3 regions of the Ensifer sp. ENS08 genome follow, and region 3 is predicted to be linked to each of the others. Evidence: predicted binding sites of a transcription regulator. Region 3 holds the regulator's gene; each other region holds the start of a gene.
The links. The regulator LexA, encoded in region 3, represses DNA repair genes until DNA is damaged. The targets are predictions, from matches to a motif close to TGTTCNNNNTGTGTTCNG.

Region 1 (10,234 bases), on a different contig from region 3:
ACCCGGCCAGCGTCCCGCCGCGGGTCGATAGGTTCCAAGCCGGCTCAATCGCCGCTCCACTGCAATTCAGCGGAGCCCCGCCTCGGATTACACCAGTTCGACGTCGATGACGCCCGGCGCCGAGCGCAATGCTGCAGCGATCTCCGGCGAAATCCGGAACTTCTCGTTCAGTTCAACCTCGATCTCGCGCTGGCCATTGTCCTTAATGACGACGAAGGAGACGAGCCCGTCGCCCTTCGTGTTGAGGTGCGAGGCGATCGACTTCAGCGGTCCGGAATCGCGCACATAGACGCGCAGCGCCTTCTGCAGTTGCAGCGATTCTTCTTCGAGCGAACGCAGCGTCTGGATGCGCAGGCCGATGCCTTCCGGCCGCTCTTCCGCCGCCACGGTCATGACCAGCGACTTGCCGGGCTCCAGCAGGTCTCGATACTGGTGCAGCATCTCGGAGAACAGTACCGCCTCGAACTGGCCGGAGGAATCCGAGAAGGCAATGATGCCCATCTTGTTGCCGGTGCGCGTCTTGCGCTCCTGCTTCGAGGTTACGGTTCCGGCGAGCCTTCCGGCCGTCGCCCCCTTCTTCACAGCGCCGGCGAAATCGCCGAAGGTCTGCACGCGCATCTTGGCGAGCAGCGCATTGTAGGTGTCGAGCGGATGGGCAGACAGATAGAAGCCCAGAACCTGGAACTCGCGGTGCAGCTTTTCCGAGGCAAGCCACGGCGTGTAGGTCGGAAGCGCAATGCGCTCCGGCCCGGTGGCCGCCCCTGCGCCGAACATGTCGCTCTGCCCGCTCGTCTTGTTTTCCTGAGCCCGCTGGGCAAACCCGAGAATACGATCGAGCCCGCCGACCAGCTCCGCCCGGTCGTAGCCGAAGCAATCGAAGGCGCCGGCGGCAATCAGGCTTTCAAAGACACGACGGTTGAGCAGCTTGGGGTCGATCCGGAGGCAGAAGTCTTCGAGGCTTGCGAAGGCCTTGTCGCCTCGAACCTCGACAATGTGCTCGACGGCTGATTCGCCGACGCCCTTGATCGCTGCAAGCGAGTAATAGATGCGGCTTTCGCCCGTCTGGAAGTGCCGGAACGAGGTCTGTACCGACGGGGCGATCACCTCGATGCCCAGACGCTTGGCATCCTGGCGGAAGTCGTTGACCTTTTCGGTGTTGGACATGTCGAGCGTCATCGACGCCGCCAGGAACTCCACCGGATAGTGCGCCTTCATGTAGGCGGTCTGATAGGACACGATCGCGTAGGCCGCCGCGTGCGACTTGTTGAAGCCGTAGTTGGCGAACTTGGCGAGCAGGTCGAAAATGAGGTCGGCCTGCGGCTTCGACACCTCGTTCTTGACGGCGCCGTCGACGAAACGGGCGCGCTGCTTGTCCATCTCCTCCTTGATCTTCTTACCCATGGCGCGGCGCAGAAGGTCGGCCTCGCCGAGCGAATAGCCAGAGAGCACCTGGGCGATCTGCATCACCTGCTCCTGGTAAACGATAACGCCCTGCGTTTCCTTGAGCAGGTGGTCGATCTTCGGATGGATCGACTCGACCTCTTCCTCGCCATGCTTACGGGCGTTATAGACCGGGATGTTCTCCATCGGGCCTGGGCGATAGAGCGCCACGAGTGCGATGATGTCCTCGATGCAGTCGGGCCGCATGCCGATCAGCGCCTTGCGCATACCGGCACTTTCCACCTGGAACACGCCGACCGTTTCGCCGCGCGACAGCATCTCGTAGGTCTTCAGATCATCGAGTGGGATGCTCGCGAGATCGACCTCGATGCCGCGCTGCTTGACGAAATCGACCGCGACCTTCAACACCGTCAGCGTCTTCAGGCCGAGGAAGTCGAACTTGACGAGACCGGCCTGCTCGACCCACTTCATGTTGAACTGGGTGACCGGCATGTCGGAGCGCGGATCGCGATACATCGGCACCAGCTGCGACAGCGGCCGGTCGCCGATCACGATACCGGCGGCGTGGGTCGAGGCGTGGCGGTAAAGGCCTTCGATCTTCTGGGCGATATCGAGAAGGCGGGCGACCACCGGCTCCTTCTCGGCCTCTTCCTGCAGGCGCGGCTCCTCCTCGATCGCCTTGGAAAGCGGCGTCGGGTTGGCGGGGTTGTTGGGCATCAGCTTGCAGATCTTGTCGACCTGACCATAGGGCATTTCGAGCACGCGACCGACGTCGCGCAAGGCGGCACGGGCCTGCAGCGAACCGAAGGTGATGATCTGCGCCACCTGTTCGCGACCGTACTTGCGCTGAACGTAGCGGATCACCTCTTCGCGCCGGTCCTGGCAGAAGTCGATGTCGAAGTCGGGCATCGAGACGCGCTCGGGATTGAGGAAGCGTTCGAACAGCAGCGAGAAGCGCATCGGATCGACGTCGGTGATCGTCAGCGCATAGGCGACGAGCGAGCCGGCGCCCGAGCCGCGGCCCGGCCCGACGGGGATGTCGTGCTGCTTGGCCCATTTGATGAAGTCGGCAACGATCAGGAAGTAGCCGGGGAACTTCATGCGCTCGATGACGCTCAATTCGAAGGCCAGGCGCTCGCGGTATTCCTCTTGGGTGTAGCCGGGCGCCATACCGAGTCTCGCGAGACGGTCTTCGAGGCCCTCCTCCGCCTGGCGACGCAGTTCGTCCGACTCGGCGCGCTCGGCCTCCTCCGGATCCGCCGTCGCGCCGGTAAAGCGCGGCAGGATCGGCCCACGGGTCTTCAGCATGAAGGAGCAGCGCCGGGCGATCTCGATCGTGTTTTCCAGTGCCTCGGGCAGATCGGCAAACAGCGCCGCCATTTCTTTGCGGCTCTTCAGATAGTGGTCCGGTGTCAGGCGGAACCGGCTGTCGTCCGACACCATGGCGTTGTGCGCTACCGCCATTAGGGCGTCATGCGCCTCATAGTCGGAGGGCGACGGGAAGAAGGCTTCGTTGGTGGCGACAAGCGGAATATCGAACTTGTAGGCAAGCTCGATCATCCGGCTCTCGTGCCGCCGGTCATGGCCACCGTGGCGCTGCAGCTCGATATAGAGCCGATCGCCAAAGAGATCATGCAAGGCTTCGAGACGCGCTTCGGCGAGCGCCGTGGAGCCCGCCTTCATGGCGATATCCACCGGGCCACCGGACGCGCCGGTCAGCGCAATCAAGCCCTCGGTGCCGCATTCGGCAAGCCAGGAGCGCGTAATGCGCGTCGCCTGGCTGCCCTCGCCGCTCAGATAGGCACGGCTGACGAGATCGACGAGGCGCGTATAGCCGTCATCGGTGGCGGCGATGAGCACGATCGACGGCAGCTTGGCGAGCTGATGCCCATGGCCGCGCCGATCCCCCTCGGTCTCGTCCTCCATGTCGATCGACAACTGGCAGCCGGTGATCGGCTGCAGCCCGTCACCGGCTGCCTTCTGCGAGAATTCGAGGGCTGCGAAGAGATTGTTGGTGTCGGCGATCCCGATCGCCGGCTGGTTATCGGCGACCGCCTTGCCGATGACCTTCTTCAGCGGCAGAGCGCCTTCGAGCAAGGAGAAGGCAGAGTGGACGCGCAGATGCACGAACTGCGGATCCGTGCCGAGCGCCTCACTCGATGCTGCCTTGCTGTCGTCTGCCATTGTCGCACCCTGATTCCTGTCCAGTCGGAAGGATATCCCGTTTATCGCCCGTCATGTCCAGATTCCCCTGACATGTCGTCCCCCTTATTCAACGGGGATGAGACGCTTTGCGGAGGTGCTTGAGAGAAGATGTTGACGCCCGCCTTCAGAGGCCGAGCGCAATGAAAGAGATGCTTGCGATGAACAGGCTCATCGACGCGAAGGCGGCGAGGTCACGAACAAAATCAGTCATAACATGGCTCCTTTTCCGTTATGTTTTTACTTTGTTCCATTTTTGTTCACGCGTCAAGCAGTGCACAGGCATTCTGTTCACGATGGTTAACATCGCGCCCGAATGCAGGTTAACTGACGACGAGCCGCTTGAGGAAAGCGCGGCGCCCGCATATCAAGAGGAACGACCACGCGGAGCGCTCCGACATGCTTGCACGCCTGATTCTCCCCTTGCTGATCCTGCTTCCGACCACCGTCTCCGCAGCAGAGACGATAGACCCCGCCCGCATCGTCTCGGCGGCGACCGGCGACTGGAACAAGGACGGGAGCCCGGATCTCGCGCTCATCGTACGACCCGCCGAAGGCAGCGACGAGGACAACGGCATCTATCTCTACCTCACCGGCGACAACGGCGCGCTGGCATTAAAGTCGGCCATTCCGAACAAGGTCTGGGGTCAGTTCGAACTCGTCGGCCAAGCGCCGTCGATCGAGGCGCTGCCGAGCGGCTCGTTGCTCATCACCAGTCAGAACGATGCCATCGGGCGCGACCGCTGGGAACAGAAGCTGACGGTCGCCTATCGCAACTTCGACTTCGTCGTGGCGGGCTACACCTACTCGTCCTACGATACGCTCGATCCGGACAACACCGCGCAATGCGACCTCAACGTGCTGACGGGCAAGGGCAAATCGAACGACAAGCCAATCACCGCGAAAGGCGAGCTCATCCTTCTCAAGGACTGGAGCGACGATCGCGGGCAGAAGGCGTGCGGTCTGTAATAACTGGGTGATTGTTCTCTATTTGTTCTTTACAACTTCAGCGGATCGCGACATCCTCCGGCGCGAACGTATGAGGAACAATCATGGCCGCGCTCGAAGCACTCAGAGAATTCATCGTTGAAGCCAAATCAAAAACCTATGTCGGCGGCGGCGGGCAGCGACCGTCGTCACGCCCGGGTTCCCACGACATCGGCTACGAGCGGGATAGCTGGCGCTACCTCGACAGCTATTTCGGCGGGACCGATTTCGCAGGCCAGGAGACCGTGTGGCAGAATGACGAGCCGCACTGGGCGATGAACTACTTCGGCCGGATCATCCGTCCTGACCTCATAAACGGCGAAAAGGCAGGCGTCGTCATCAGGGCGGCGCTTCAGGCGATGTACCGCGACAAGCGGCATTTCCTCGGCGGCACGGAGTTCCGGCACGCCCATGGCTACTACATCGACAACAGCCGCGGCGACACCTCACATTTTTCCGGGCATGAGGTCATCTTCGTCGACGGCGAGGAAGCCTACGAGCTCGACTATCGCGGCGGTCTGATCAGGCGTTGAGGGCAAGGCCCGCAGCAAGTGACGCAAGAGCGCGCAGCGGTTCGCGAATCTGAAGGATCGCGGCGCGCTTTGGACGCCAAACGCCGCGGATCGCCGGCGAAGCTTGGTAATCGCTGTGTCAGACGCACGCATTCATTCAAGAAACGACGTTGCAAGTCACAGCGTGGGGTCAATCGTAACGCAAGGCTTGCACCGGATCGAGGCGCGAGGCGCGCCAGGCCGGAAAGATCGTGGCGAGGAAGGAAAGGGTCAGCGCCATGACGACGACGAGTGCGGTCTCGTCTGCGTTCATATCGGCCGGGAGCTGGTTGAGGAAATAAAGCTCAGGGCTGAATATCGTCGTTCCCGAGATCCAGGAGAAGAACTGTCGGATGGATTCGATGTTGAGGCAGACGACGACGCCGAGCGCCACGCCCGCGACCGTTCCGGCAACGCCGATTGCAGCCCCCGTCATGAAGAAGATGCGCATCACCGAGCCGGAGGTCGCGCCCATGGTCCGCAGGATCGCGATGTCGCTGCCCTTGTCCTTCACCAGCATGATCAGGCCGGAGATGATGTTGAGTGCCGCGACCAGCACGATCAGCGACAGGATCATGAACATCACGTTGCTCTGGACCTCGAGCGTCGAGAAGAAAGTCTTGTTGCGGTCGCGCCAGTCGGTGATGAAGATTTGCCGTCCGGCCGCATCCTCGATCGGCTGGCGCAACTCCTCAACGACATCAGGATGCTCGACGAAGATCTCGATCGACTGGACCAGTCCCTCGGCGTTAAAGAACAGCTGCGCTTCTTCAAGCGGCATGAAGATGATCGTCGCGTCATACTCCGACATCCCGATCTCGTAGATTGCCGAGACGGTATAGGCCTTCACACGCGGGTTCATGCCGAGCGGCGTCACGTCGCCGTTGGGCGAGGTCAGCGTGATGGTACCGCCGACCGTTATGCCAAGCTGTTCGGCCATGCGCGAGCCGATCGCGACACCGGAGCCGGAGGCAAAGCCGACGAGATCGCCGGACTGGATGTGGTCAGAAACCGACTTCATCTTGCTCAAGTCGTCGGCGCGGATGCCGCGCACCAGCGCGCCGGTCGAACTGTCACCGACCCCTTGCGCCAGAACCTGGCCTTCGACCATCGGGATCGCCATGGTGACGCCTTTGACGCCCGAGAATTTAGTCGCCAGTTCCGGATAGTTGTTGAGCGGACCGTCGATCGGCTGGACGATCATGTGGCCGTTGATGCCGAGGATGCGGGAGATGAGTTCGGTGCGGAAGCCGTTCATGACGGCCATGACGATGATCAGCGTCGCCACCCCGAGCATGATGCCGATGAAGGAGAAGCCGGCGATGACAGAGATGAAGGCTTCCTTGCGTCTGGAGCGAAGGTAGCGCCACGCCACCATACGCTCGAAGGCGGAAAAGGGTCGGCTGGAGGACTTTTCAGGCCGCTCCGCGGCCTGCACCCGATCTTCGGTCACGGCGGTCATCCTGCCTTCCTTCGCCTCATCACTTCGTTGCGACCAGCTTGTCGATCACCGCTTCGACGATCATCGAGGGCGGTCTAGATTTACGTCGAGAGACTGTAGGTGCGCCAGCGAGAGGCAGGCTGACGTGGCGGCGTCCGAGTGGTCGTCGCATCCGCCCTCCGGCACACTCAATTCATCTCGACGACCTTGCCGTCTTCGATCGTCACCCGCCGATCCATCAGTCCGGCGAGCTCGTGATTGTGCGTCGCGATCAATGCCGCGAGGCCCGACTGCCGTGCCAGCGCTTCCAGCGCCTCGAAGACATAACCGGCGGTCTCCGGATCGAGATTGCCTGTCGGTTCGTCGGCAAGGAGAACGAGTGGCGCGTTGGCAACGGCGCGCGCAATCGCAACGCGCTGCTGCTCGCCGCCGGAAAGTTCCGCCGGGCGGTGATCGGCGCGGTGGCCGATGCGCATATAGTCGAGCAACGCCCCAGCCCGCTCCGCGGCTTCCGCCTTGGGCAGACCGGCGATCAACTGCGGCATCATGATGTTTTCGAGCGCCGAGAACTCAGGCAACAGGTGGTGGAACTGGTAGACGAATCCGATCTCGTTGCGACGGATCGCCGTGCGCCGATCGTCATTGAGCCCGCCGCAGGACACCCCGTTGACCAGCACCTCGCCGCTATCGGGGCGTTCCAGCAGACCCGCCACATGCAGCAGCGTCGATTTTCCGGTCCCTGACGGCGCGACCAGCGCCACAGTCTCGCCGCTTCTCAGCGTGAAGTCCGCACCCTTGAGGATGGAAAGGAACGTCTCGCCTTCCCCATAGTGTCGTTCGACGCCGGAAAGCTGCAGTGCCACGCGCGCATTCATTGAGGTGATGTCCTTGTCATTCGTAACGCAGGGCCTGCACCGGATCGAGGCGCGAGGCGCGCCAGGCCGGAAAGATCGTGGCGAGGAAGGAAAGGGTCAGCGCCATGACGATGACGAGTGCAGTCTCGTCGGCGTTCATGTCGGCCGGAAGCTGGCTGAGGAAATAAAGCTCAGGGCTAAACAGCGTCGTTCCGGAGATCCAGGAGAAGAACTGTCGGATGGATTCGATGTTGAGGCAGACGACGACGCCGAGCGCCACGCCCGCGACCGTTCCGGCGACGCCGATGGCAGCCCCCGTCATGAAGAAGATGCGCATGACAGAGCCCGAGGTCGCGCCCATGGTCCTTAAGATCGCGATGTCGCTGCCCTTGTCCTTCACCAGCATGATCAGGCCGGAGATGATGTTGAGCGCCGCGACCAGCACGATCAGCGTCAGGATCATGAACATCACGTTGCGCTCCACCTGTAGCGCGGAGAAGAAGGTCTTGTTGCGGTCGCGCCAGTCGGTGATGAAGATCTGCCGTCCGGCCGCGTCCTCGATCGGCTGGCGCAACTCCTCGACGACATCTGGATGTTCGACGAAGATCTCGATCGACTGAACCAGTCCCTCGGCGTTGAAGAACAGCTGTGCCTCTTCAAGCGGCATGAAGATGATTGTTGAATCATATTCCGACATGCCGATCTCGTAGATCGCCGAGACGGTATAGGCCTTCACACGCGGGTTCATGCCGAGCGGCGTCACGTCGCCGTTGGGCGAGGTCAGCGTAATCGTTCCGCCGACCGTTATGCCAAGCTGCTCGGCCATGCGCGAGCCGATCGCGACACCGGAGCCGGAGGCAAAGCCGACGAGATCACCGGACTGGATGTGGCCGGAAACCGACTTCATCTTACTCAGGTCGTCGGCGCGGATGCCGCGCACCAGCGCGCCGGTCGAACTGTCACCGACCCCTTGCGCCAGAACCTGGCCTTCGACCATCGGGATCGCCATGGTGACGCCTTTGACGCCCGAGAATTTAGTCGCCAGTTCCGGATAGTTGTTGAGCGGACCGTCGATCGGCTGGACGATCATGTGGCCGTTGATGCCGAGGATGCGGGAGATGAGTTCGGTGCGGAAGCCGTTCATCACCGCCATGACGATGATCAGCGTCGCCACGCCGAGCATGATGCCGATGAAGGAGAAGCCGGCGATGACAGAGATGAAGGCTTCCTTGCGTCTGGAGCGCAGGTAGCGCCACGCCACCATACGCTCGAAGGCGGAAAAGGGTCGGCTGGAGGACTTTTCAGGCCGCTCTGCGGCCTGCACCTGATTTTCAGTCACGGCGGTCATCCTGCCTTCCCTCGCCTCGTCACTTCGTTGCGATCAGCTTGTTGATCGCCGCTTCGACGGTCATCGTCTCGCGCTCGCCGGTCTTGCGGTCCTTGACCTCGACTTCGCCATTGGCGATCGAACGCGGTCCGACGATGATCTGGACCGGAACGCCGATCAGATCAGCCGTCGCGAACTTCGCACCAGCGCGGTCGTCCCTGTCGTCGAGCAGCGCCTCGAATCCAGCCTTGCCGAGTTCAGAATAGAGCGTCTCGCAGGCGCCGTCGCAAGCGGCATCGCCCGCTTTCATGTTGATGATGACGCCATCGAACGGCGCGATCGACTTCGGCCAGATGATGCCGTTGTCGTCATGCGAGGCTTCGATGATCGCCGGCACCAGACGGGTCGGGCCGATGCCATAGGAGCCCATGTGCACTGCATGCTCCTTGCCGTCGGGGCCGAGAACCTTGGCGCCCATGGCTTCGGAGTACTTGGTGCCGAAATAGAAGATGTGGCCGACTTCGATGCCGCGGGCCGACAGTCGGTCGCCCTCGGCAACCGCGTTGAAGGCTGCCTCGTCGTGCATTTCCGACGTCGCCGCATAACGCGAGGTCCACTTGTCGAAAATCGTCTTCAGGCCGGCAACGTCATCGAAATTCGTGTCTTCGCCCGGAATGTCGAAGCCGAGGAAATCCTTATGGCAGAACACTTCGGACTCGCCGGTGTCGGCGAGGATGATGAATTCGTGGCTGAGATTGCCACCGATCGGGCCGGTATCGGCGCGCATCGGAATGGCGCGAAGGCCCATGCGCGCGAATGTGCGCAAGTAAGCGGCAAACATCCGGTTATAGGCGTGTTCGGCCCCTTCCCGATCGAGATCGAAGGAATAGGCGTCCTTCATCAGGAATTCGCGCGAGCGCATGGTGCCGAAGCGCGGACGGATCTCGTCACGGAACTTCAGCTGGATGTGGTAGAGATTGAGCGGCAGGTCGCGGTAGGACTTCACGTAGGAACGGAAGACGTCCGTGATCATTTCCTCGTTCGTCGGACCGTAGAGCATCGGCCGGTCCTGCCGGTCCTTGATGCGCAGCATTTCCTTGCCGTAGGCGTCGTAGCGGCCGCTTTCCTGCCACAGCTCGGCAGACTGGAGGGTCGGCATCAGAAGCTCGATCGCGCCGGAGCGGTTCTGCTCCTCGCGGATGACCGCGTTGACCTTGTCGAGAACCCGCTTGCCCAGTGGCAGCCAGGTATAGATGCCCGAAGACTGCTGCCGGACCATGCCCGTGCGCAGCATGAGGCGGTGGGAAACGATTTCCGCTTCCTTGGGATTTTCCTTCAGGATGGGCATAAAAAAGCGGGACAGGCGCATGACGGGTTCCAGAACTTGATGAACGTCGCACTATCGGCGGATTCGGGCGAAATGACGTTGAGCGAGATGCCGGCTTCACCTTTTGATTGATAAAGGCGACCG
Region 2 (10,234 bases), on a different contig from region 3:
CGCCTGGATGGCGCCCGCGATCATCGGCCTTGCGCTTTATCTCGGGTTTCCCTCGGCTGCGGCCTATGCCGACCTCGCGACCTTCCTGTCCGGCATCAACCGGGGCGGCGAGCGCTGGCGCATGTATATGACGCCGTCGCCGGCCGGCTCGATCCACGAAGCCGAAATGGTGTTTGCCGATCCGGTCACCACGGGCGCGCTTGACGGCGGCGCCGGCATCACCATGCCGGACGGCAGCCGCGTCGCGCTGACCGCGGAAACCAAGCACTCGGGCACGCCCGACGAAGACCGCGTCAACCGTCAGGCCAAGAAGGGTCGCGTCGTTGCCGTGACTCCCGTAACGCCGCCGAAGGATTTCTCCGCCGGCTCCATCCTGCAGCGCACCAGCTCCCTGATGGAGCCAAGCCTGGGGGAGGGAGAGAAGATGGTCTTCGCCAAGTCCCGCATCGAAGGCAAGGAGATCGAGATCGCCACCGCCTTCTACCGGAAGACGCCGCCAAAGGCGGAGCCCGGCGTTTCGCCGATGCTGGCCAAGCTCGTTACCAACGATCGCCCCGACATTCTTGCGACTGCTTACGTCCGGCCCGAGCCGGACTATGCGCGTGAATCGCCCTTCGATTCGATCCTGCGCGAAGACAGGAACGCCGGTCGCTTCATTCCCGAGATTGCGCCGGACGACCACGCCTGGGCCGCCACCGCATTGCCGGAGTCGGTCTTCAGCAAGGAAGAGCAGACCTGCCTGGCCGAAGGCATCTACTTCGAAGCCCGTAGCGAGCCGCTCAAGGGCCAGGCCGCCGTCGCGCAAGTGATTCTCAATCGCGTGCGCAATCCCACCTATCCGAAGACCATCTGCGGCGTTGTTTATCAGAACAAGGCCTGGCGCAACCGTTGCCAGTTTTCCTTCGCCTGCGACATGATCCGTGACCTTATTTATTCCCGCTCGCACTGGAAGACCGCCAAGGAAGTTGCGATGGCCGTCACCGCCGGCAAGATCTGGCTGCCGGAAGTGGGCTCTGCCACCCATTACCACGCAACCTACGTCAATCCGCCGTGGGCGAAGACGATGAAGCGGGTCGGCAAGATCGGCATGCATATATTCTATCGCACCTATGGCGGCGGCTGGAGCTGATCCGCGCCCGACGCGATTCCGCCGCCTTTCCTGCGCACACGCGGAAGGGGGGATTCCCGCCGGTCTCCGGCCGGAATCCTGCCGCGACCTTGTCGAAGATCGATGAACGTGTGCTTAACCCATTGAATTTCATGGAAAACATTGTCCACGATCAAGCGACCTGCACGCCTTGACTATGCGGGTGCCTAAAACTATGTTGCGCGCGACTTCAAATGGGGCCGAAACGTGGCTTGTGCGAAGGCCTATTGTATGACCGAAATCGCGGTCTGAGACCCGATAAGGACGACAAGGGAGTAGCCACGTGGCGGAGAAACCTGAAGAAAGTCTGGAAGCGCGGCTGAAGCAGCTCGGCGACAAGATTGAGGCCAAGAGGCCCAATACGCCTGATGTAGCGGAAGCCAGGGCCGCCGAAAGCCGTAAAGGTTATGCGGCGGCGATGAAGCTCTCGAGCGAGTTCATCGCCGGCATCGTTGTCGGGGCGTTTCTGGGCTATCTTTTGGACCACTTTGCGGGTACAGGGCCGTGGGGATTGATTATCTTCCTGCTTCTCGGCTTCTGCGCTGGCGTGCTGAATGTGCTGCGCTCGGCCGGTATGGTGGCGACACCGGAAGCCGGAAGAGGCGGTTCTGGGAATGACAAGAAGGACGGCGACGCCCGCTGAGGCGTTGCCCCGAAGAAAACGGTTTCCGCTCTCGGGCGGGTAGAACGAAAGAGAAGCGCGGTGTCAAACGATCCGACCCACCAGTTCCTGGTCAATAAGATTGTCCCGATCGAAATTGGCGGAATGGACTTTTCCTTCACCAATGCGTCGCTGTTCATGGTTGCGACCGTGGGTGTTGCCGCAGGCTTTCTTTATCTGACGACGTCGCAGCGCGGTCTTATCCCGACCCGCATGCAGTCGGTCTCGGAAATGTCCTACGAATTCATCGCCTCGATGCTGCGCGAAGGTGCCGGCAGCGGCGGCATGAAGTTCTTCCCGATGGTGTTCTCGCTGTTCATGTTCATCCTGACGGCGAACCTGCTCGGCATGATGCCCTACTTCTTCACGGTCACCAGCCAGATCATCGTCACTTTCGCTCTGGCGCTGTTCGTCATCGGTACCGTCATTCTCTACGGCTTCTACAAGCACGGTCTCGGCTTCCTGAAGCTCTTCGTGCCGCATGGCGTTCCTGGCGTCCTTCTGCCGCTCGTCGTCGCGATCGAAGTCATCTCGTTCCTTTCCCGCCCCATCAGCCTCTCGGTCCGTCTTTTCGCCAACATGCTGGCCGGCCACATCACGCTGAAGGTCTTCGCAGGCTTCGTCACCTCGCTCAGCGCCCTCGGCGCGGTCGGCATCGGTGGCGCCATCCTGCCGCTCATCATGACCGTCGCCATTACCGGTCTTGAGTTCCTCGTCTGCTTCCTCCAGGCCTATGTCTTCGCGGTACTGACTTGCATGTACCTCAACGACGCTGTCCATCCCGGAAGCCACTAAGGAATAACAGTCGCTTGCTTCCGGCCGGACCTCCGCCGGAAGCGCAATCCTAAGCCGCAACACCATTCGAAGGAGTTCAAACATGGAAGCGGAAGCAGCAAAGTACATCGGCGCAGGTCTCGCTTGCCTCGGCATGGCCGGCACGGCTCTCGGCCTCGGCAACATCTTCGGCAGCTACCTCTCTGGCGCGCTGCGTAACCCGTCGGCTGCTGACGGCCAGTTCGGCCGCCTCGTATTCGGCTTCGCCGTTACGGAAGCTCTGGGCATCTTCTCGCTGCTCGTAGCCCTGCTCCTCCTCTTCGCCGTCTAATATCGGCTGGAGTTTCGGCCGCGACCCGTCAAAAGGTCGCGGCCGCGCATATTCTTGAGTGCACCTGGAGGTGAGCATGTTTGTGACCGCGGCTTATGCCCAGCAGTCAACCACCACTGAAGGCGCCGAAGCACACGATGCCGCTGCGGCCGGTGAGGTGCACACCGAAACGGGTGTGGCTCACGAAGGCGAGGCTGGCTCCGGCGTGTTCCCGCCCTTCGATACGACCCATTTCGCATCGCAGCTGCTTTGGCTCGCGATCACGTTCGGCCTCTTCTATCTCCTGATGTCGAAGGTCATCATTCCGCGCATCGGCGGAATTCTGGAAACCCGTCACGATCGGATCGCTCAGGATCTCGATGAAGCGTCCCGCCTCAAGGGCGAAGCCGACGCTGCCATCGCTTCCTACGAGCAGGACCTGGCAGCCGCCAAGTCCAAGGGTCACAAGATCGCCGACGACGCCCGCGAATCCGCAAAGGCCAAGGCCAATGCTGACCGCACCGCCGTCGAAGCCGACCTTGCCAAGAAGATCTCGGCTGCAGAAGACCGCATCGCCGACATCAAGGCAAAGGCATTGGCCGACGTCGGCGCCATCGCCGAGGAAACCGCAACGGCTGTCGTCAAGCAGCTGATCGGCGGAACCGTCACCAAGGCCGAGATCACCGCTGCCGTCAAGGCATCGGCTGGCAACTGAGGAGCACTGAACTATGCATCTTGATGCAACTTTCTATGCCTTCGTTGGCCTGATCCTGTTCTTCGTCCTGATTGCCTATCTCAAGGTTCCGGGCATGGTCGGCAAGGCGCTCGACGCCCGCGCCGAAAAGATCGGCAACGAGCTGACCGAAGCCAAGCGCCTGCGCGAAGAAGCGCAGGGCCTCGTCGCTGAGTACCAGCGCAAGCGCAAGGATGCCGAAGCGGAAGCTGCCGGCATCGTCGCTGCCGCCCAGCGCGAAGCCGAAATGCTGACCGCGGAAGCCAAGCAGAAGACCGAGGAGTACGTCGTTCGTCGCACGGCTCTTTCGGAACAGAAGATCAAGCAGGCCGAAAGCGACGCGATCAACGCGGTTCGTTCCGCTGCCGTCGATCTCGCGATCGCCGCTGCCGAGAAGGTCATTGCCGCCAAGGCCGACGCCGGCGCCCAGAGCGATCTGTTCAAGAAGGCACTTGGCGACGTCAAGGCACGCTTGAACTAAGCGCTCGGACATTCGATTGAAGAAAGCCCCGCTTCGTGCGGGGCTTTTTTTATGCCTGTCTGCAGAGACCGCGTTGGCCCGACCAATGGGTGGCGCCAGCCTCCGTCAGAGAATCCCGTAGGCGTTTCGCCACATCAGGTTCGGCTGCCGAAGTAGGACTAGCGTTCAAGGGCTAGCGTGGCGCACGTCAGCATGCGCGCCGCCGGTATGGCTTTTGACGCGAGAAAAGCTGTTGACGAGATATGTCGGAAGCGGAACCGAAAACGCCTGCGTAGCGCTGGTCAGGGATTGCGCAAAGGTTAGTCGTCCCGGCGTAGCGGCCGGAAGCTCATCCGGTGCAGCGGGCAGGGGCCGTGGGTCTCGATGGCGCGACGGTGGGTCACCGTCGCATAGCCGGCATGGAGCGCGAAGCCGTAGCCGGGATGTGCGAGATCGGCACGGGCCATCATGCGGTCGCGGGTGACCTTGGCGACGATCGAAGCGGCGGCGATCGACAGCGACCGCGCATCGCCCTTGACGACCGCCTTGGCGTGGCAGGTGAGGCCGGGCGGCACGTCACGGCCGTCGACGAGCACGAAGCGTGCGTTCGAGGGCAGGCCGGCCACGGCGCGTCGCATGGCTTCAAGGCTTGCCTTGCGGATGTCGGTGGCGTCGATCGTGCCGGCCGAAGCCGAGGCGATCGACACTTCGGACGTGGCGAGGATTTCTTCGAACAGTTTTTCGCGCGCCTGCGCCGTCAGCTTCTTGCTGTCGTCGAGGCCTGCGGGAATGGCGTCCGGATCGAGGATGACGGCGGCGGCGACCACCGGTCCCGCGAGCGGCCCACGCCCGGCCTCATCCGCTCCGGCGACCGGCCAGAAGCCATCGCCCTTGGCCGAAAGCTCGAAATTGAAATCGGGCGCTTCGATGATATCGGGAAAAAGGGGAGAATCGGACGATCTGCGAGACATAAGTCTAATTCGCATGATCGACCGATTCTCTTCAAGCCCCCAGGTCCGAGTGCGGCGGCGGACGGGGGATTACCGGGGCCCACGGCGGGTAAGGGGCACCGGAACTGCTATGCGATCTGAGGCGCCCGCTATCGGGTTCGCCTGGCGGTGCGGGGCGATCATCTCTCGCCGCGCGCCGATTACGAAATTGCGGGATGGCTACCCAGGCGACCGGAAAGCCTTCAAAGAAGCGAGAGCTGCACCCCCGTTCCGAGCGGCGGCACGAAGAGATCGTCGCGCAGCTGCCGGCGCGTCGGGTTGAAGCCGAGGCGCTTGACCGCCAGGTCGAAGCGGCGGCCAATCTGCCACGCATAGGGGCCGGCGCCCTTCATGCGTTTGCCGAATTCGGCGTCATAGTCCTTGCCGCCACGCATGGAGCGGATGAGCGACATGACGTGCCGGTAGCGGTCCGGATAATTGCGCAGCAGCCAGTCGCGAAAGAGCGGGCTGACCTCGAGCGGCAGCCGCAGCAGGACATAGCTTGCTTCGGTTGCTCCGGCTGTCCTTGCTCCTTCGAGCACGCGCTCGATCTCGTGGTCGTTCAGCGCCGGAATGATAGGGGAAACGAGAACACCGGCCGGGATGCCCGCTTCGGCAAGCATGCGTATCGCCTCCAGCCGCTTGCTCGGCGTAGAGGCCCGCGGCTCCATCGTGCGGGCGAGCTTCCGGTCGAGTGTCGTGACGGAGATGCCGACGCGCACCAGTCCCTTTTCCGCCATCGGCGCCAGGATATCGATATCGCGGGTGACCATCGCTGATTTGGTGACGATCATGACCGGATGGTTGGCGTCCCGCAGCACCTCGAGGATCTGGCGCATGATGCGCCACTCCTTCTCGATCGGCTGATAGGGGTCGGTGTTGGTGCCGATGGCGATCGGTCTCACCTTGTAGTCCTGCCGCGCCAGTTCGCGCTCCAGAAGTCGCGGTGCATCCGGCTTGGCAAACAGCTTCGCTTCGAAGTCGAGGCCGGCCGATAGGCCCATATACGCGTGCGTGGGGCGGGCAAAGCAATAGATGCAACCATGCTCGCAGCCGCGATAGGGATTGATCGAGCGGTCGAAGGAGATGTCGGGAGACTCGTTCCTCGTGATCACCGTGCGCGGCTTCTCGACCTGAACCTCGGTCTTGAACGGCGGCAGATCCTCCAGGCTTTCCCAACCGTCGTCGAACGTCTCGCGGCTGCGCGGTTCGAACCTGCCGGACATGTTGATCCCGGCGCCGCGCCCCCGGCGGCGATCGATGTCGATCCGGAGGCCCGTTGCGCTCATCATCGCTTCGGCCACATCTGCCGTGTTGGCGGGCGCAAGAGCACCCTGCCTGATCTGAGACAGCTCGGTCATTGGAATCTCCCCGGAATCAGATATTTGATCCCGTTTTGTTCTGATTATTTTCCTATCGCGAATGAGGGAACAATTCAAGAACAAAAAATTGGAATTTCGGTTTTGTCGATCAAGGCACCGCTTCGGTCGATGTCCTGGATGTAGCAATTGTCGTACCGATGCGTTACGAGAAACCATGCTCACGATCATCATGGAAACCCGCGACAACGAAGCCGAACTGGCGCAGACGCTTGCTGTGTTGGTTGCCGGCGCCGTGGAGGGGCTGGTCAGCGATGTGATCATCCTCGATCATGGTTCGAAGGATGGTTCGTCCGATGTGGCCGATGCCGCTGGATGCCGTTTCTGCCGGGATTGGGATCTCGCCGATGTGGTGGGTTCGGCGCGTGGCGAATGGCTGATGTTGCTGGAGCCGGGCGCCCGCCCGATCGGCCGCTGGATCGATGAACTGGCCGAGTACGTGTCGATGAACAAGGCACCGGCCCGCTTCTCCGGTTCGAGACTGCATCGCAGGCCTTTCTTCCGCCGGCTGACCCGGCGGGGAAAGCCGCTGGAGACAGGCTTTCTCCTGCGCAAGAACGATGCTCTTGCGGCCGCCCGCGGCAATACGGGCCTGGATGCCATGACGAATGTCCGCTCTGTCCGCAAGCTTTCGACCGAACTTGTTCCGGCCTGGGTCGCCGTCGAAGCCAGGCGGTAACGCCGGTTCGTAGCGCGCAAAATTAAAGGTGCCAGTCCCGGGGGACGGCACCTCCAAGCGGCTCTCAAATGACCTTGTTTGGTAGATTTCTATCCGGGCAGCATTCTGGCTACCCGTCGTATCCAACATTTCATTCCGCCTGGGGGACAGAGGCGGAAGGGTCTTGCGGCGCGAGGAATGGAACGTGCGGCGGTCGTTCCTCGCTGTGTCAACGCTTGGAGACTAACGAGAGGAGAAGCGACCGTCAGTTACTAAGGTAACAGGTCGGCCAAGCCGGAACGGTCCAAGCTCTTCAGCCACGTTTCAGATGCTCGTCGAGCCGCGGCATGATCTCCACGAAATTGCAGGGCATGTGCCGATAGTCGAGCTGTTGCTTGAGGATGCCGTCCCACGCATCACGGCAGGCACCGGGCGAACCCGGAAGGACGAAGATGAAGGTGGCGTTGGCAACGCCGCCAGTTGCCCGCGACTGGATCGTCGAGGTGCCGATCTTCTCGAAGGAGATACGGTGGAAGACTTCGGAGAACCCGTCCATGCGCTTCTCGAACAACGGTTCCAGCGCCTCGGGCGTCACGTCCCGCCCGGTGAAGCCCGTTCCACCTGTCGTGATCACCACGTCGATGTTGGGATCGAGCGTCCAGGCCTTTACCTGGTCGTAGATCTTCGTCTTGTCGTCGGAAACGATGGCGCGCGCCTCAAGCCGATGGCCGGCGTCACGCACCCGCGCTTCCAATGTGTCGCCCGACTTGTCGTCGGCGCGCGTGCGCGTGTCGGAGACCGTGAGGATGGCGATCCCGACAGGAATGAACGGACGCTTTTCGTCGATACCGGCCATGCTATTTCCCTTTGCCCACTGTCCTGCAGGCGAGAACGTACCACCCGGGGTAGGCCTCCGAAAGAGCGCGCGCTGTCGCAGCCGCGCGCACGTCGCTATCGAAAAGGCCGAAGCATGTGGCGCCTGAGCCCGACATGCGCGTGAGCGCCGTTCCGGCTTCGGTCAATGCCTTGCAGACCGTGCCGATCACGGGCTCAAGGCCCTCTGCCGGCAGCTGCAAATCGTTGCGCATCGTTGCGATCGCAGAAATCCACTCGGCCGCCGTGCCGGCTCTGTGAGGCGCAACGAGCGGCGGGTTCGTCTTGTTGGCGAGGGCCCGGAAGACAACCGGCGTCGAGACGGCGACGAGCGGATTGACCAGCACGACCGGCAGCGCGGGGAAATCCGCAAGCGGCGTAATGTCCTCGCCGATCCCCTTCGCGAGCAGTGGCGTGCCGGCAAGACACATCGGCACGTCCGCTCCGAGCTGCAGCGCGATGGCGCCGAGGCGGGAGGGTTCGATCGTCGCGCCCCAAAGATCGAGAAGCCCAAGAAGCGTCGCCGCCGCATCCGCGGATCCGCCGCCAATGCCCGAGGCGAGCGGCAGGTTCTTCTCGAGATGCAGGTGGACCGGCCCGGCCGTGTCGGGGTCAAGTGCCTGCAGTTCGGCGCGCAGCAGGTCCCGTGCCTTCAGAACCAGGTTGCCGCCCGCGCCGGCATCCATCGGCAGCGCGGCGGCAAACGCGCCCGAAACCGTGAAGCGATCCGCATCCGCCGGCGAGAGACCGATGCGATCGCCGCGATCGGCAAAAGTGACGAGACTTTCGAGAAGATGGTGGCCGTCGGCGCGCTGGCCGACGACGTGAAGGGCCAGATTGATCTTGGCGGGGGCTGCGCGCGTCAGCGCGAAGCCCGCGATGTCACCTTCCGACATGGAACGATCAGGACTTCTTGTCCGGCGCCGGTGCTTCCGGGGTCACCTTCTTCGGCGCAGTTTCCTTGGCATCGGCCGAAGCGGGGACTGTTTCCTTGAGCGGCGGCAAGCCGTTCTCGATCTTTGCCTTGATCTTCGGGATCTCGGCTTCCTCGGGCTTCAGTTCGAGCGTCTGCGTCCACTGGAACACGGCTTCGAGCTTGCGGCCGACGCGCCAGTAGGCGTCGCCAAGGTGATCGTTGATCGTCGGGTCGCCGGCCATCAGTTCGGCCGCCTTCTCCAGTTCCACGACTGCGTCGTCGAAGCGGTTCATGCGGAAATAGGCCCAGCCGAGGGAATCGACGATATAGCCGTCATCCGGCTTCAACTCGACGGCCTTGCGGATCATCTCCAGGCCTTCTTCGAGGTTGATGTTCATGTCGACCCAGGAATAGCCGAGATAGTTCAACACCTGCGGCTGGTCCGGATTGAGCTCCAGCGCCTTGCGGAAGTTCGGCTCGGCCTTGTCCCAGAGCTTCTGGCGCTCATAGGCGATGCCGCGCTGGAAGAATACGGTCCAGTCGCTGCGCTTCGGCACGGAGCCGATCTGTTCGACGGCGCGATCGTAGAGTTCGCCCATCTCCTTGTAGTCCTTGGCGTCGGAAAGCACGCTGCCATAGGCGAGATAGTTGCGGATGTTCTTCGGATCGACGTCGATGAGCGCCTTCAGGTGCTTCTTCGCCTCGTCGACCTTGCCGATGCTGGCGAGGCTGAGCCCGAGCTGTAGTTCCGAAACGCGCCGCATCGGCGAGGTCTCGGGAATGGCCTTGTAGAGTTCGATCGCCTCGTTCGGTTTCTTCAGGTTTTCGGCGATGCCGCCGAGCATGACCAGGATGTCGGCACTGTCAGGGTCGAGCCGGCGCGCGGTCTGCAGGTAGAGCGAAACGATGTCCTCGGCGCCGTCGCGGTTGAGTGCCGCACCGATCGAGAAGAGCACGGCCGCAGCGCCCTGGGTGGCGTTCTTGACCTGCTGTTCCTGCGGAACACCATTCTCGATATCGGTCCTCAGCGCCTGCAGCGGCGTGTAGTTGTTGACCATGTTTTCGCCGACGGCGACGGTATCGAGCGCCTTCTGCTTGTTGCCTTCGCGCGCCTCGAAACGGGCAAGCGCTTCGACCGCGCGCATGAAGGTGTCCGGAGCGGCACTTCCGCCCTCGCGGTCGAGAATGGCATCGTTGAGCCTGGTGCGCGCCGTCTGCTTGTCACCCGCAGCAACCGCGATCGCGCCCGCATGATAGTTCTTGAACACGCGGAACCATTCAGGACCGTCAAGGCCGTTGATCTCGGCGAGTGCTTCCTTCGGCTTGCCCTGGCC
Region 3 (10,234 bases):
AGGGTGATGATGGCGACGCCCGAACCTTCCCAGATCGCATAGGCGACGCCGACCGATATCGTCTTCACCGCCTTTGCCAGGAAGACGTAGGAGAGTGCGATCGAGACATACATGACGATGTGGCCGAGATAGGAGCCGCTTTCGGAAGCGGCCTTCATCACCGTCAGGCCCACCACTTCGGTCGCGATGGCGAGCGCGAGGAAAAACCATGCAAGACGCATGCTGTACCTTTGAACAGAAACTTGGATCGACCGCCTCTTAAGCGCTACGGGTGACGCGGTAAAGACGCGCCGTGCGCTTCACTCGAAGACGATCTGCCGGACGTCGATGTTGCGGGCACGGAACCCGGCCTCGCAGTAGTAGAAGTAGAACTCCCACAGCCGCTTGAAGCGCAGGTCGAAGCCGAGCGGCTCGATCCTGTTCCAGACCGCCCAGAACCGCTCCCGCCATTCGCCGAGTGTGCGGGCATAGTCGACGCCAAAGCCGAAGTCGTTGATCATCCGCAGGCCGACATTGCGGCCAAGCTCGACCAGATGCTCGCGCGTTGGCAGCATGCCGCCCGGGAAGACGTATTTCTGGATGAAATCCGGATTGGAACGATACTCCTCGTAGGATTCGGGCTTGATCGTGATGATCTGCAGTCCGGCCTTGCCCCCGGGTTTCAGGCACCGCTTCAGCTGCGAGAAATAGGTTGCCCAGAATTTTTCGCCGACGGCCTCGAACATCTCGATCGAGACGATGCGGTCATAGGTACCCTTTTCTTCACGATAGTCCTGGAACTTCAATTCGACCCGGTCGGCAAGGCCCGCACGCTGCATGCGTTCGCGTGCGAAGGCCAGTTGCTCGCGGCTGATCGTCAGCCCCGTGACCTTGCAGCCGATTTCCGCTGCCGCAAATTCGGCAAAGCCGCCCCAGCCGCAGCCGATCTCAAGCACATGATCGCCGGTGCGCAGGTTCGTCGCTTCCGCGAGCGCGCGGTATTTGGCTTTCTGCGCTGAGCGAAGATCATTGGCGCCCGTTGCATAAAGCGCAGACGAATAGGTCATGCTCGGATCCAGCCATTCGCTGTAGAAGGCGTTGCCGAGGTCGTAATGGGCCGAGATGTTGCGGCGCGCGCCGGAGTGGGTGTTGGCATTGCGCCAGTGCAGGAACTTGTCGAAAAGGCGCAGGAGCCCGCGCGCACGGTTCGGAAAATTCCTGCCGATTTCGGCATTGACGAGGAACAGTTCGAGAAAGGCGCCGACATCGGGACTGTCCCAGTCGCCGTCGATGTAGCTTTCCGCAGCCCCGATGGTGCCGCCCGAGATAGCACGCTGCGGCAGGTTCCAGTTGTTGAGGTTGAGGATGGCGCTGGGGCCGGCCCTGGCGCCTTTGATCACCAGCCTGCGGCCGTCTGGCGTGGCGAGCATCAACGTTCCCACCTGAAGGTGCACCAGGGCGCCAAGCACCATGCGCGCCTTGAGCGGAAATTCCCGCACGGCCGTCGCCAGATTTTCGGAAGATAGCTCCACCGCACCGGCAAATGCAGCAAAATCGGCTTCCAGGTTACGCATACACCACCCCCTCAGCTGTTGCATCCGTAACGTGAGCCTAGCCGCAATCGGGCGGGACGCCAACTGAGGAATTCTACCGGAGGCTCTACGTCTCTTCAGAAACTCCCGGTGCGCTTGTGATCTGCCGGAAGGCTGCCAGTGCCCGATCGCGGGCAAGGGCATGGTCGACGATCGGTTTCGGGTAGGTCGTGCCGAGTTCGATGCCGGCTTCGGCAAGGGTCGTGGCGGGCGCTGCAAAGGGGCGATGGACATAGCGCGGGTGGAGGCGCTCCAGCTCCGGCACGAAGCGTTTCACATAGAGACCGTCGGGATCGAATTTCTCCCCTTGCAGGAGCGGGTTGAAGATGCGGAAGAACGGTGCGGCGTCCGCGCCCGATCCGGCGACCCATTGCCAGCTTGCGGCATTGTTGGCCGGATCCGCGTCGACCAGCGTGTCACGGAACCAGGCTTCTCCCTTGCGCCAGTCGACGAGCAGGTCCTTGATGAGAAAGGAGGCGACAATCATGCGAACGCGATTGTGCATGTAGCCGTGGCGCCATAGCTGGCGCATGCCGGCATCGACGATCGGATATCCGGTGAGCCCGCTGGTCCATCGAGTAAAATCGTCCTCGTCGTTCAGCCAATGGAAGCGGTCGAATCGACGGTCGAGGTTGCGGCGGCCAAGCTCAGGATAATGAAACAGCAGATGATAGGAGAATTCGCGCCAGGCGAGTTCCTTGCGGAAGGTGGCCGCCCCTTCGCCGCTATCGGCCTGGGGCCCAGCTGCCGCATGCCAGGCCTGCGCCGGCGAAATTTCGCCAAAGGCGAGATGAGGCGAGAGCAGGGATGTGCCATCCGCGTCGGGAATGTCGCGGCAGCGTTTGTAGGCGTCGAGCTTCTCATCGACGAATTCTTCGAGACGGGTGGCCGCACCGTCTTCGCCCGGCGTCCAGACCTCGCTGAATGTCGCCGCCCAGTCCGGTTTCGTCGGCAGCAGCGACCAGTCGTCAAGGCGTTCCGATCGCGGCCATGCTCCCGGGGCTGCGATATGGCGCGGCCGGTCGATCGGCGGTGCCAGCTCGTTTTTCAGTTCGAGCGCGCGCCAGAACGGCGTGAACACGCGGTAGGGGCCGCCCGTCGTCGTCAGCAGCCGCATGGGCTCATGCAGCAATTGTCCTGCAAAGCTCTCCGCGATGATTCCCCGCTCGGCCAGCGCCTTCTTGAGCGCGGTATCCGTGGCGATGCCGTTCGGGTCGTAGCGCCGGTTCCAGTAGATGCGCTCCGCACCGCTTGCGTGCGCAATCTCGACAATCACGTCAAGCGGCGCGGCTGATCGAAGAACGAGGCGAGAAGCGTGCCGCGCGAGACTTGCGCCCAAGGCCTCGAGCGAATGGTGCAGCCACCACGCCTGCGCCGCCCCGAGCGGACCGTTGCCGCTGTCGGCGGGTTCGCGAATATAGAGGGGAATGACGGCTGCCTCGCCGGCGGCAGCCGAGAGGGCGCGATTGTCGGCCAGGCGGAGATCCTTGCGGAACCAGACGATGATGGGCGGCGCCGCGGCCTTTGTCATGAAGAACCATCGGGAGGTTGGGGATTGATCACCTGGAGAACATAGGTGCAAAATGAAAAAGAGCCATTCGCATCGCTGCAAATGGCTCTTTTAGAAAGTGGCTCCCCGGGCCGGATTCGAACCGGCGACCTGTCGATTAACAGTCGAATGCTCTACCGCTGAGCTACCAGGGATCATCCGCGCCGCTGTTGTGCTGTGCGCTTCAGAAGTGAGGCTGCTAATACGCATGCTTTTCTGATTTGCCAAGCGCTTTTTTCAAAAAAAATGACAAGTTCCGTTGCGAGGCTGTGGAGAAGTCCCCAATTGTGGGAAAACACGCCGGATAGGGAATGATGAATAAAAACAGGAAGCAGACGCATTTCGGCATTGATCCGCAAACACGACAGATCGTGCTGGGCAAATGGCGTATCGCGCTGCCCGACTCTCCGCTGCTGCGCATCCTGCTGGGTTCGCTGCTGGTGTTCTGCGGTTTTCTCGGTTTCCTGCCCGTGCTGGGCTTCTGGATGATACCGTTGGGCCTGATCGTGCTTTCCCACGACATTCCCTCGGTTCGCCGCCGCCGTCGTCGTCTGGCCGTCTGGTGGGCGCGCTGGCGCGGGAAGGCCAACTCCTCGAACGGCTCCTGAGCCGGACGCCGATTTAACGATCTTGTTGTCGAGGCAGGGCGGTCGGCAGTTTTCGGTTCCTCGCGGCCGTCCCGTACCAATTCCGAATCTCTCAACAAGGGCCGTGGCCGCGCAGGCGAATGACCGGTTCCTCGCGGTCTTCCCCTCTGTTGGGGTGCCCTCGAAAACTTTTCGGCAACCCATCAAACGCATAATGCGGTCTCGAATCAGGATGGGGACCGATGGCCAAAGCCACTACGAAACGTCGACGCCGCAGTTCGGGCCGAAGCACCAGCAAACAGGGCGGCATGGCGCCGTGGTATCTGGCCGCAGCGCTCACCCTTGGCGGCGTCATGGCCTACGACCATCGCGCCGATTTGCGGCACTGGCCGGTGGTTTCGGATGTCATGGCCCTTGCATCGCGATCGGAAACGAAGCCGAAGCCTCAGCGCGCGGTTCCTGAAGCGCAGGAGCGCGTTGCGCAGCAGGCGGATAGGCACAAACCAAATCCGAAGCCCAACCCGGCGACGAAGGTTGTCCTGGCCGCCCCGGTGCCGTCGGTGAATGTCGGCGTCACGCCGCCAACCCCTCTCGTGCGGCCCAATGAAGAGGTGAAGACGGCATCCATCCGTACCGATCAGTTCTATTTTTGCGGCATTCGCAACGACAACTGCGTGATCGATGGCGCGACCTTCGTCTTCCATGGCGAGACGATCCGCGTCGCCGATGTCGATGCACCGCGAATCCGCCAGGCAAGCTGCGACAAGGAGCGTTCGCGCGGCTTCTACGCCAAGCAGCGCCTGCGCGAATTGCTGAATGCAGGCGACTTCAGGCTGATCTCGGCGGGAGGGCGATCAGATGCCAAGGCCGGCGAGAAACTGCGCCTGGTCACCCGCGGTGACCAATCTCTTGGACGTGTACTCGTTTCCGAGGGGCTCGTGCGGCCGTGGGAAGGGCGCCCGACGCCCTGGTGCTGAGATCAGCTGGGAGACGATCGGCGGACATCGTCGATCGTTCTGTGGAAAGTATCCGTCCTGCAATTCGACGGCGCGTTTTTCAGAAAATGCCTCTTGCGGTTTTTCTGCAATCATTCTAAATCCGCGCCAACGCTTGGTTATCCGAGCTGTGAGGCCTCGTGGCGGAGTGGTGACGCAGAGGACTGCAAATCCTTGTACCCCGGTTCAATTCCGGGCGAGGCCTCCAATAATCTCACCTCGTTAAATTTGGTTTGGCGTTCTGCCTTAGGGCAGCGCGGTAAAATTCGCGACACGTCCGCGCAAGCCACGTCTCCTATGCCTCCGTCGGATCTTATCGCTTCGGTGAATTCGGTAGAGGGGGAACGATGACTCCGCTGAGATCAACCGCATCGGTAGCGTCCGTCAACATTAAGAACGGAGGCAATGGCATCAATGAAAAAGAGACTGATCCTGACGGCGTTGGCGTGTTTTGCGGCGACCGCTATGGAGGCGCGCGCGGACGACCTGGTTTTCCAGCTGAAGAACAACACCGGCGCGGTACTGACGAATTTCTATACGTCGCCGGTCGGCGTCAATGAATGGGAAGACGATGTTTTCGGTCGGCAGGTCCTGAACCCCGGCGAGAGCATGGAGATCACCATTGCCGACGGGCGGGACGTCTGCAAATACGACATGCGATTCGAATTCGAGGAAGGCTCGGCCCTCGATACGACCGAGGACACGCAGGATCTCTGCGAACTCGGCGAATACACGATCCACGAATAAGCGATCTGGATTTCAGGTCGCCTTAAATGGAAAGAGCCTCGCCACTTTCAGTGGCGAGGCTCTTTTGATTCGGCGTTCTGCCTGGAATTCAATGGTAGCGGCGGATCAGCCCGACGAGCTTGCCCTGGATTTTCACGCGATCCGGTCCGAAAATGCGCGTCTCGTAGGCGGGGTTGGCCGCTTCGAGCGCAATCGACGCGCCCTTGCGACGGAAGCGCTTCAGCGTCGCTTCCTCGTCGTCCACGAGCGCCACGATGATGTCGCCGGGATTGGCCGAGTTGCCGTTGCGGATGATCACCGTGTCGCCATCGAAGATGCCGGCCTCGATCATCGAATCGCCCTTTACTTCGAGGGCGTAATGCTCGCCGCTGCCGATCATGTCGAGCGGAACGGTAATGTCATGGGTGTTGTTCTGGATCGCCGAGATCGGCACGCCGGCAGCGATGCGGCCCATCACCGGGACGGAAACAGACGTGCTTTCGGCGACCGGCGCCGGCTTCGGCGTGGCAGGAGCGGCGGCCGGCGGCTTTCCGAGGCTGCCCTCGATCACGCTCGGCGAGAAGCCTCTGCGCGGCTGTTGCTGGCCGGCGGCGTAGGCTTCCGGAAGCTTGATGACTTCGAGCGCGCGCGCCCGGTTCGGCAACCGGCGAATGAACCCGCGTTCTTCGAGCGCCGTGATCAAACGGTGAATGCCGGACTTCGACGCCAGGTCGAGCGCATCCTTCATTTCATCGAAAGACGGCGGTACGCCCGACTCCTTCATGCGTTCGTGGATGAACAGAAGCAATTCCTGTTGCTTGCGGGTCAGCATGGCACGTCGCTCCAGAGGCGTGAAACAAATCAAGAACAGACACTATCTGTTCCATATGTGTTCCGCAAGTGCCTAAAATTCCGTGAATTCAGGCAATTGGCTGCTTCTGTGGGGGTCGATTGGTCACTTTTGCGGGAGCGGGGCGGTTTTCGGCGACGGTTGCGTCCCAAAACAGCGCCGGGCAGGCCGGTCGCGCGCGTGATTCGAACGAATCGCGGCTCTCTTCGCGGAGAGACTTAAGTCGCTTGCGAGGCCGAGCAGGCGTCTTCGAACTCCTTCACCGTCTCGGCGCTGTTGTCTTCCGGAAGCACTGCGTCGGCCGCATCGGTCGCAACGGGCGTATCGCCGTCATAAACGAAGGACTGGATGTAGAACGCGAGCGCGCCCTTCCAAACATTGCGTCCATCGATCTGATGGCACGGTACGGCCCGTTCGAAATCGGTCTGGAGTTCATCCACCGTCGCGGCACTGAGCTTGACGTCAGGCATATTGGGCGATGCGACTATCGAAGCGAGAAGCAGGGCGGCAAGCACGGTGATCGTCCACTTGATGAAGGGGTGGGACTAAGGGTTGGTAAACGATGTGAACCGCGCTTTCGTTCCGAAGTCCAGCAAGCATGGCGATCACTCTGCCATGTTCAACAGCTCTTTGCCCGCAGGCTGTGGCTGATTTGCGCCAGCCGCTCCATCTCGACCTCGTCTCGGCCGTTCTTCATGGACCGGCGCGGAGAATGCATCGGAGCTGCCAGCTTTCGCATCGGGCCTGGGGCGCGCAAAAATCCCTGCGGGGAAGGGCCTTCACCGTCTCGACAGGCCTCTAAAAAAAGATAACTTTGCGTGGAAAGTGGGGTGGTTGCATGCATAGATTGTCGTTGGTGGTGCTCGGCCTGTTGCTCACGGCTGGAGCGGCGTCTGCCGAAGAAGGGCGTTCGAATATCTGGAAACGGATCAACGCCTGGACGGTGGGATCCGATCCTTCCCTGGGAGGCTCGTGTTACGCGGCGACGAGCTATGACGCCGGCGCTATCCTTCGTATCGGCTTTTATCCGCGGGGATCGACGAACCTGGCGTTTCTTTCGATCGGCAATGCCGAATGGAAATCCATCGAGCCGCAGCGGGAATACGATGTTGCCTTGCAGCTCGACCGTGGTCGTCAGTGGCCGGCCGTTGCGTTCGGTGTTGATCTGACCGGCGCCAAGGCCCTTGTCGTCAACTTTTCCAACACCGACTTCTTTACCGAATTCGTTCGCAAGAACACCTTGGCGCTGGCCTTCGAGGGGCGCGTCGTCGCGAGCCTCAGCCTGCGTGATTCGATGAAGGCGGTAAGCGAGATGTTCAAGTGCCAGGAGGCGGTGAGCGCCTTGATCCCGAATGGCGGTCAGGGAGCGGCGAACGATCCCTTTGCGGGCGCCGGTGGCAATGCGCCGAACAACGATCCCTTTGCCGGCGGCGGCCAGACCAAGTCATCGAAAGATCCTTTCGCCATGTGATGGGCAGTCCGCTTGCCGCGGAGAGGTGAATATTCCTAAAATATTGCCTGGGATCGGCTAGGCACCCTCGACAGCGATGCGGGGACCTATCAAAATGCGGGCAAACGGGGGTTTTGCATGCGTAGATTGCTGGTCGGATTGGTAAGCTGTCTGATCGCCGCGGGATCGGCCGCGGCTGAGGAGTCCGAAATCATCAAGTGGAAGGATGTCGACGGCTGGACCGTTGCTTCCGACACCTCGATGGAGGGCTCCTGCTTCATCTCGTCGGTATTCGACGGCGGGGTCACCTTGCGCCTTGGGTTCTATCCCAAGGGCTCCGAGTCGCCGCTCTATATGAGCTTCGCCAGCGACGACTGGAGGTCGCTCGAGGTCGGCAAAGAGTACGACCTGACCTTCCGCTTCGACAAGACCGATCCATGGAGCGCCTCGGCGACCGCTGCCGGTGATGCGAGCGGAAAGTTTCTGTTCGTGAACGTCACCGACGCCGAGTTCCTGACGGGCTTCGTGCGCAAGCGGGCCTTGGCCATCGCGTTTGAAGATCGCGTCATCGCAAATCTCAGCCTGCGCGGCACCGGCCCGGCGGCCGACGAGTTGATGAAGTGCCAGAGGGCGGTCGACGAGATCATCGCCGACGAGGGCCGCAAGTCCAAGGAGAAGAAAGCCGACCCGTTCAGTGCACCGAGCGAGAAGCGATCGGCGCGGGATCCGTTCAGCCTCTGAAAACAGGTGGCCACGGGATCGGGCAGCGTTTCGCGAAGGCCGAACGGTGGCTTAGCATGGTGGTGTCCCCGGAAAGACTCGAACTGGCGATCTGCTGATGACAAATCAGCCGCTGTTCCGATACCTCGGCAACCGGGCACCTTCTGATCGTTTTGGTGGAGCCGAAGGGAGTCGAACCCTCGACCTCCGCAGTGCGATTGCGGCGCTCTCCCAACTGAGCTACGGCCCCGTAGCATTCAGTCAACACGACCGGCGCCGATCCTGTCAATACGCGCGCCAGCGCGCCCGCTCGAACGCGGTTGCACGATATGCGTTGTTCGATCCGGCCGGGCGCCGAAGGCGGTCGGTCTCTGAACCGCTTCTGCACTCCACCCATTGTCGAACTCTGCCGGCGGGTTTACGCTGCAACCTGACGATGGCGCTACGTGAACCGCGTTGAAGTGTTGGCGGTATACGCCAAGCAGGAAATGACGTCCGGGCACTGGCTGTGAGCGCCATGATGCTCGAGCCAATTACACGATTTTCGTATGTGAGATAGGCCCCTGCCGGCCCACTGTTCCCATAAGAAACCTCTCCGTGGCCCGGCGATTGGAGGAGGATTGGCAAATGGCTCAGGCGATGAAGGCAGCCGTCGTTCGGCAATTCGGCGCGCCCCTGACGATCGAGGAAGTGGCAGTGCCCACGCCGCAGCCGGGACAGATCCTGGTGAAATACGAAGCAACGGGCGTTTGCCATACCGATCTCCATGCTGCAAATGGCGACTGGCCGGTGAAGCCCAGCCCACCATTCATTCCCGGGCACGAGGGTGTCGGCTATGTCTCGGCGGTCGGCGCCGGTGTCAAAAGAGTGAAAGAGGGCGACAGGGTCGGCGTTCCCTGGCTTCACAGCGCCTGCGGCTACTGTCCGCATTGCCGCACCGGTTGGGAGACGCTGTGTGCGGCCCAGTCGAACACGGGATACTCGGTCAACGGGACGTTCGCCGAATATGGCCTGGCGGATCCTGATTTCGTTGGCAGCCTGCCCAATGGGCTGGAGTTCGGTCCTGCCGCGCCGGTTCTGTGTGCCGGGGTCACCGTTTACAAGGGGTTGAAGGAAACGGAAGTCCGTCCCGGTGAATGGGTTGCCATCTCCGGCATCGGGGGGCTTGGCCACATGGCCGTGCAGTACGCAAAGGCGATGGGCATGCATGTCGTCGCGGCGGACATCTTTGACGACAAGCTGGCACTTGCAAAGCAATTGGGCGCCGACCTGACAGTCAACGGCAAGGCCAAGGATGCGGTCGAGCAGGTGATCAAGGCCACCGGCGGCGTGCATGGAGCGCTTGTGACTGCAGTCTCGCCCGCGGCGATGGAACAGGCGTTCGGTTTCCTGCGTTCGCGCGGCACCATGGCGCTCGTCGGCCTGCCCCCAGGTATGATCTCGGTGCCGGTCTTTGAGACTGTTCTTAAGCGCATCACCGTGCGTGGATCGATCGTCGGCACCCGCCAAGACCTGGAAGAGTCGCTCCAGTTCGCCGCTGAAGGCAAAGTCGCGCCGCATTTTTCGTGGGATAGCCTCGAGAATATCAATGAGATCTTCCGCCGCATGGAAGCCGGGAAGATCGACGGTCGCATCGTGATGAGCCTGCAGTAATCGACTTTGACAGGCCCGGCTGGTCGAGGCTCGCCGGGTCCGTGTCGATGCCCAAGGGACACGTGTCGAGCATTTACTCTTATGCGCCTTCCTTAGATCGCCGGTCACCAGAGGGCCGTCGGGCGAGATGCCG

Region 1: a site for LexA is predicted at 3,850-3,867, ahead of dnaE (DNA polymerase III subunit alpha). Genes of this name have one in related genera too.
Region 2: a site for LexA is predicted at 6,501-6,518, ahead of IB272_RS01440 (PA0069 family radical SAM protein). Genes of this name have one in related genera too.

Annotation. Positions count from the first base shown of each region.
Region 1 is NZ_JACVBF010000007.1:52,637-62,870, forward strand. Features, by position in the region: gene dnaE (DNA polymerase III subunit alpha) at 88-3,585, opposite strand; gene IB272_RS17295 (hypothetical protein) at 4,003-4,572, shown strand; gene IB272_RS17300 (DUF5680 domain-containing protein) at 4,656-5,123, shown strand; gene IB272_RS17305 (lipoprotein-releasing ABC transporter permease subunit) at 5,293-6,603, opposite strand; gene IB272_RS17310 (ABC transporter ATP-binding protein) at 6,771-7,457, opposite strand; gene IB272_RS17315 (lipoprotein-releasing ABC transporter permease subunit) at 7,474-8,784, opposite strand; gene proS (proline--tRNA ligase) at 8,804-10,132, opposite strand.
Region 2 is NZ_JACVBF010000001.1:282,212-292,445, reverse strand. Features, by position in the region: gene IB272_RS01475 (cell wall hydrolase) at 8-1,129, shown strand; gene IB272_RS01470 (AtpZ/AtpI family protein) at 1,431-1,790, shown strand; gene IB272_RS01465 (F0F1 ATP synthase subunit A) at 1,851-2,603, shown strand; gene IB272_RS01460 (F0F1 ATP synthase subunit C) at 2,686-2,913, shown strand; gene IB272_RS01455 (F0F1 ATP synthase subunit B) at 2,990-3,607, shown strand; gene IB272_RS01450 (F0F1 ATP synthase subunit B) at 3,621-4,106, shown strand; gene IB272_RS01445 (ribonuclease HII) at 4,406-5,056, opposite strand; gene IB272_RS01440 (PA0069 family radical SAM protein) at 5,278-6,435, opposite strand; gene IB272_RS01435 (glycosyl transferase) at 6,611-7,132, shown strand; gene moaB (molybdenum cofactor biosynthesis protein B) at 7,425-7,967, opposite strand; gene IB272_RS01425 (4-(cytidine 5'-diphospho)-2-C-methyl-D-erythritol kinase) at 7,969-8,880, opposite strand; gene IB272_RS01420 (tetratricopeptide repeat protein) at 8,888-10,234, opposite strand, start outside.
Region 3 is NZ_JACVBF010000003.1:51,794-62,027, reverse strand. Features, by position in the region: gene IB272_RS10260 (SMR family transporter) at 1-221, opposite strand, end outside; gene IB272_RS10255 (cyclopropane-fatty-acyl-phospholipid synthase family protein) at 300-1,553, opposite strand; gene IB272_RS10250 (deoxyribodipyrimidine photo-lyase) at 1,639-3,102, opposite strand; tRNA gene IB272_RS10245 (tRNA-Asn) at 3,201-3,275, opposite strand; gene IB272_RS10240 (hypothetical protein) at 3,435-3,728, shown strand; gene IB272_RS10235 (thermonuclease family protein) at 3,950-4,684, shown strand; tRNA gene IB272_RS10230 (tRNA-Cys) at 4,837-4,910, shown strand; gene IB272_RS10225 (hypothetical protein) at 5,117-5,449, shown strand; gene lexA (transcriptional repressor LexA) at 5,538-6,260, opposite strand; gene IB272_RS10215 (hypothetical protein) at 6,497-6,793, opposite strand; gene IB272_RS10210 (hypothetical protein) at 7,117-7,749, shown strand; gene IB272_RS10205 (hypothetical protein) at 7,876-8,469, shown strand; tRNA gene IB272_RS10200 (tRNA-Ala) at 8,623-8,698, opposite strand; gene adhP (alcohol dehydrogenase AdhP) at 9,076-10,101, shown strand.